Linked DNA regions of Aliamphritea ceti. The main gene of each other region encodes a partner of the protein of the gene in region 2 in a complex. Links are inferred from orthologs where the notes say so. Each region holds a gene or a part of one and is shown on either strand. Other genes may lie near its edges.

Region 1 (3,020 bases), 1.9 Mb from region 2 along the record:
TTATCAGGAACGTCTCATAGACAAGAAGAATTCGTCATTTGTCTTGAAGTCTTTCAGCTTATCGAGCACAAACTCGATCGCTGCGGAGTCTTCCATCGGATCCAGAAGTTTACGCAGAATCCACATACGTTGCAGCTCATCTTCGTCCGTCAGCAAGTCTTCACGGCGGGTGCCAGAACGACGAATGTTGAAAGCAGGATAAACGCGCTTTTCAGCAACTTTACGGTCCAGATGTACTTCAGAGTTACCGGTACCTTTAAATTCTTCGAAGATAACTTCATCCATCTTCGAACCGGTATCAACCAGAGCCGTTGCAATGATTGTCAGGCTACCGCCCTCTTCAATATTACGTGCAGCACCGAAGAAACGCTTAGGACGCTCAAGTGCATGCGCATCAACACCACCGGTCAGTACCTTACCGGATGAAGGAATAACCGTGTTATATGCACGAGCAAGACGGGTGATGGAATCAAGCAGGATAACCACGTCTTTCTTATGTTCAGTCAGACGCTTTGCCTTCTCGAGCACCATTTCAGCTACCTGAACATGGCGTGACGGTGGCTCGTCGAAAGTAGATGCAACCACTTCACCACGAACTGTACGCTGCATCTCTGTTACTTCCTCAGGACGCTCATCAATCAGCAGTACAATCAAATGTGTTTCAGGGTTATTCCGGGTAATGGAGTTAGCAATGTTCTGCAACATCAGTGTTTTACCCGCTTTAGGCGGTGACACCAGCAAGGCACGCTGACCTTTACCCATAGGGCATACAAGATCGATAACACGGGCAGTCAAATCTTCAGTACTGCCGTTACCCAGTTCCATTTTCAGACGGTCCTGAGCAAACAGTGGCGTCAGGTTTTCAAACAGAATCTTGTTCTTAGCATTTTCAGGCTTATCAAAGTTGATCTTATCAACCTTCAGCAATGCAAAGTAACGCTCGCCGTCCTTCGGAGGACGAATCTTGCCTGAAATAGTATCGCCGGTGCGCAAATTAAAACGACGGATCTGACTCGGAGAAACGTAAATATCGTCAGGACCAGCCAGATAAGAGCTGTCCGCAGAACGCAAGAAACCAAATCCATCTTGTAATATTTCCAGCACGCCATCGCCGTAAATATCTTCACCACCTTTAGCATGACGCTTAAGTATGGCAAAAATAACATCTTGTTTGCGGGAGCGGCCCAGGTTATCCATTCCCATTTCTTTCGCTATATTTAACAGCTCAGAAACGTTTTTCGTTTTCAGTTCGGTAAGATTCATAATGTATGAGTAGAAGGACGTAGCCACGTTGAGAAAGAACGCTGGAGAAATCGTTCAGACTAGATTGAATTGATTAAGAGAACCGGAATCAGACAGTAATTCCAGTAATAAGGAGTCACAACTATAATCGCTTGTTTACGGTTAGTCCAGCATTCAGAGCGCAAACTTTATACAGCTCGGAGGAAAGGAAACCAACCGTAAACAATAGCAATTCGACGCTTACAGACTTGTCTCGATAAAGCCTGCTAACTGAGATTTAGACAGAGCACCAACTTTGGTCGCTTCAACATTACCATCTTTGAAAATCATCAGAGTAGGAATGCCACGAATACCAAACTTAGGTGGCGTTTCACTGTTTTCATCAATGTTGAGTTTGCAGACTTTAAGCTTACCATCGTATTCTTTTGCAATCTCTTCCAGAACTGGCGCGATCATTTTACATGGTCCGCACCACTCAGCCCAATAGTCCACCAGTACCGGTGCTTCAGACTTGAGAACATCCTCTTCAAAGGATGCGTCGGTTACATTGATAATATCACTCATAAAAAGCCTCGCAGGCAGATTCGCGTCAATAAATAATTGCCTCGATAATACCATTCAAAACGAACAAATGTGAATACCGTATACCCCTACAATGCCCTACAGCCGACATCTAGTGATCTCCGGCAGCTATATATCAATAGATATTAATCCCACATTGCCTAAATACTCACATCTAAAAAAGTTTTTGTTAAACTGACTGGCAACGTAATAGTTATTGGATACATGCCAGCATGCCGCAGGATAATGCTTTAATAGCCAGCCAGGATACTTTACTGGCAGCTATTGACCTCGGATCGAACAGTTTTCACATCGTCATTGCTAAGCTCGATCAGGGTGAACTGTTACCAATTGATGTTTTATCAGAAAAAGTACAGCTAGCCGCCGGATTAGATAATAACAATCGACTAAGCGAAGAAGCCCAGCAAAGAGGTCTCGCATGCCTGCAACGCTTTGCTGAACGCATTAAATGCCTGCCTGCAGGCGCTGTTAGCGCAGTTGCAACTAACGCGCTGCGTGAAGCGACAAACAGTCGGGAATTCATTGTTAAAGCCGAAACCATTTTAGGCCGCTCTATCGAAGTTATCGCCGGCATAGAAGAAGCCCGCCTTATCCACCTGGGCGTAGAACACACACTTGCTGCAGATTCCGGCTCACGCCTGATAATCGATATTGGCGGCGGCAGTACAGAATTAATAATTGGTGAACGTTTTGAGCCATTGCAACTGGAAAGCCTTGAAATGGGCTGCGTCAGTTTCAGTAAGCGTTATTTCAAAGATGGCGTTATTAATGAGAAAAACTTCCAGCTCGCTGTATTCGGCGCCCTGCGTGAATTATTGTCGATAAAACGTCGCTATAGAAGTCAGGGCTGGCAGCACTGTGTTGGCTCTTCAGGGACAGCTAAAGCAATACGTCAGGCGTGCATAGAATCCGGATACAGCGATAACGCAATCACAGCAAAAGCACTCAAACTTCTGCGTCAACGTATTCTTGAATTTAGTCATGTTGATGAGATTTCAATCCCCGGTATTAAAGAACAGCGAAAAGCGGTCATTGCCGCTGGCATAGCAATTTTATCGGCAGCATTTGAATCCTTAGGCATCAAAGAAATGCATATTTCACAAGGCGCATTACGTGAAGGGCTCCTATATGACATGACCGGAAGATTGCATCATGAAGATGTACGTGAGCGCAGCATCAATGCATTTATGCAGCGC
Region 2 (3,311 bases):
CTGCCCAGGCTGCGACGGGTATGTTGAGGGTCGAAAAATGTATAAATCGCAGATAACCCCTGCAACAAATCATCAATGACAGCTATGCCGATGAGCTGATTGTCTGGCAGGCGGAATTCTATAAAGCAGCCTTGTTGCTGGCTCTCAACCAGGAAGGTACTGAACTGACTTTGGCTGGGGGGGAACATGTCGCCGTCTGCATGTCTGGCTTCAATGTAGCTAGCGTATAGCTGATAGTATTCGTTGGTGTATTGTGGCGTTACCTGAGTAACCAGTAAGTCTTTATTGCGGTTCCAGATGCGTTGCTGACTTTTACTGCGGTGAAATTCACGGACTGGAATGCGTACTGAAATACAGGCCTGGCAATGGTTACAGTAAGGGCGGTAGATGTGCTTACCACTGCGCCTGAAACCAAGGTCAGACAGCTGGCTATAGGCGTCTGTGGCAATGATTTCATGAGGGTCCACAAACAGTGTTTTTGCCTGTACGCCGTCCAGATAGCTGCATTCGTGTTCCGGCGTAGTATAGAAGTGTAACGTTTTCAGATTCGTCACGTGTTACTCACTATATCGTCTGTCGCTATATCAAATTGCCAGAGATGATTGCAGGGGGTATCCAAATAGCGATCAAGGTAACCTTTAAATTCCGCTCTGGGGATAACCTCAGCTCCCAGGCTAGCCAGATGATCGTTATAAACCTGGCAGTCAATTAAAGCATAGCCCCATTTTTGCAGTTGTTTAGCAAAATACGCGTATGCAATTTTAGAAGCGTCGGTACTGTAGCTAAACATCGATTCACCAAAAAACAGCTTACCGATAGCTATGCCGTAAAGGCCGCCAGCTAATTCCCCATTGATTCTGACTTCAACTGAATGTGCGTGCCCCAGCTTGTGTAAATTGATATATGCCTGCTGGATCTCTTCTGTGATCCAGGTTTCCGGTTGTCCGGGCCTTGGTTCGGCACAGGCTTTAATGACAGCGGCGAAATCGCTATCAAAGCTAATTTCAAAATCGCCACGACGAATGCGCTTGCGTAAACTTTTCGATATATGAATGCTGTTAGGGTGCATGACGCAGCGGGGGTGTGGTGACCACCATAAAATCGGTTCGTCATCGGCAAACCAGGGGAATATTCCCTGACGGTATGCGCTTAACAGGCGCTCGGGACTCAGGTCTGCACCTGCGGCCAGCAGTCCGTTTGGGTCATCCAGTGCTTCTTCAATTGATGGGAAGCTGCATTCAGGGGTAAGCCAGGGGATCATGGTTGTGAATATATGTCCTGATGAAAAATAACGGCGTCATGTAAGACGCCGTTAATGTATAGCAGAATAGTGCTTAAGCGTCAGTTATCTAAGAAGGTTTCAGCGTCCAGAGCGGCCATGCAACCAAAGCCAGCAGATGTGACAGCTTGTCGGTAAACGTGATCTGCTACATCACCGGCAGCAAATACACCTGGTATAGATGTTTGTGTAGCATTGCCGTTAGTGCCGGAATTGATTTTCAGGTAGCCATCTTTCATGTCCAGCTGATCATCAAAAATACCGGTGTTCGGCTGGTGGCCTATTGCGATAAATGCACCTTCAAGCTCAAGGTCCTGGGTGGCATTATCCAGTTTGTTTTTAATACGGATGCCGGTTACGCCCATATCATCACCCAATACTTCGTCCAGCGTGTTATTCCAGATAATGTTGATATTGCCGTTTTCGGCGCGGTCAAAAATTTTATCCTGCAATATTTTCTCAGCACTGAAGCTGTCGCGGCGATGAATGATAGTGACTTCTGAGGCGATGTTAGACAGGTATAATGCTTCTTCAACAGCTGTGTTGCCACCGCCGATAACGGCGACTTTTTTGCCGCGATAGAAAAAGCCGTCGCAAGTTGCGCAGGCGCTGACACCTTTGCCCATAAATGCTTCTTCAGAAGGCAGGCCAAGATATTTCGCTGATGCGCCAGTAGCAATAATCAGAGCGTCGCAGGTGTACTCGCCCATATCACCAATCAGGCGGAAAGGGCGTTGTGTAAGCTCAGTAGTGTGAATGTGGTCAAACAATACCTGAGTTTCAAAGCGTTCAGCGTGTGCCTGCATGCGCTGCATCAGTTCAGGGCCCTGTACGCCATCCACATCTCCGGGCCAGTTATCGACATCAGTAGTGGTTGTCAGCTGGCCGCCAGCCTGCATGCCGGTGATAACAACCGGGTTGAGGTTTGCTCGTGCAGCATAAACGGCTGCAGTGTAACCGGCAGGACCGGAACCAAGGATGATAAGACGGTGATGTTGTACGTCGCTCATAAAAATATCCACTCAGATAACTGGGTAACAGCCAGTGTTCGTTCTATTGGAGGCCAGGCGAAAAGGTATATATCAATAGTCGAGCTATTGATGTGCCTGGTAGCTATAACCGGTCGTTATGCGTTAGTCATGCATATGCTGATCCGGGAGCAAAAAATCTGGCATTAAATCAGTGGCCTATTATGCCTGTTTTCGATTTTGAGACAAATTCTCTGTTATGAATTTCGTCGGATAAGATAAAACATCTGTTTAAGCGGGAATTTATTGGCGCAGGCTGTGGGGCTGAAGGCGCAATTATGCTATTTTCCCGGTATATGTTTTATGTTTGTGTGTGAGGGAATTTCGTTGAGTCAAAACAATCAGTTAAGCACCGAATCTTTTACTGATCTTGTGGCCCGGGTGATGAAAGAGGGCGGCATCATACTATGGATTGGTTTAGCTGTTTTTATGCAGTTAGCAATGTTTGGCTATGACAGACGTGATTCCGGCTGGTCGCATTTAGGCTATCAGCCAGAGGCGCGAAATTTTACCGGTCAGACCGGTGCCTGGCTTGCCGATCTGTTGTTTTCGATGCTGGGCGTTGCTGCCTGGATTCTGCCACTAATGTTGATATATCCCGCGGCTAAGTTTTTCTTTCGCAAACAGATTACGCTGGTTGACGCGATTCCTTTTGTCATGGTTCGTCTTGTTGGTGCGGTCTTATTATTATGTTGTTTAGCAACACTGGCTGCGACGCATCTTTCTAACGCAGGTGATACCTTGCCATTCAGTATGGGGGGCGTCATAGGTCAGGCAGTTTCAGATTTAACCGTTAGTCTGTTTAGTCTGGTTGGCGGTTCAGTTGTTTTGTGGACCATATTGCTGTTTGCGTTGACGCTGTTTCTTGAAGTTTCATGGGTATCTGTTTTAGAAGGAATGGGGCGTTCAGCACTGAATCTTGTCGATAAGGTAATGGGGCGAGATGTTGATTATGATGATACTGACGTTGCTGCCGAAGAACTGACTGCCGAGCTGGCTGGTAA

Evidence for each region.
Region 1: the proteins of trxB (region 2) and trxA are in contact, whole or in part, in a crystal structure (PDB 1F6M), measured with the Escherichia coli proteins. The link is inferred for Aliamphritea ceti from one-to-one orthologs.

The regions. Positions count from the first base shown.
Region 1 is NZ_AP025282.1:4,759,104-4,762,123, forward strand. Bases 145-3,020 are described here. They hold trxA (thioredoxin TrxA), read right to left. Parts: upstream 1,807-3,020; coding sequence 1,483-1,806; downstream 145-1,482. Other genes in these bases: rho (transcription termination factor Rho), read right to left, coding at 145-1,263; ppx (exopolyphosphatase), read left to right, coding at 2,037-3,020. In the rest of the region: more of rho, read right to left, coding at 4-144. UniProt on the Escherichia coli protein: Participates in various redox reactions through the reversible oxidation of its active center dithiol to a disulfide and catalyzes dithiol-disulfide exchange reactions.
Region 2 is NZ_AP025282.1:2,898,068-2,901,378, reverse strand. The notes cover bases 316-3,096. They hold trxB (thioredoxin-disulfide reductase), read right to left. Parts: upstream 2,290-3,096; coding sequence 1,342-2,289; downstream 316-1,341. Other genes in these bases: OCU49_RS23740 (DNA translocase FtsK), read left to right, coding at 2,635-3,096; aat (leucyl/phenylalanyl-tRNA--protein transferase), read right to left, coding at 551-1,261; OCU49_RS13355 (arginyltransferase), read right to left, coding at 316-554. In the rest of the region: more of OCU49_RS13355, read right to left, coding at 1-315; more of OCU49_RS23740, read left to right, coding at 3,097-3,311.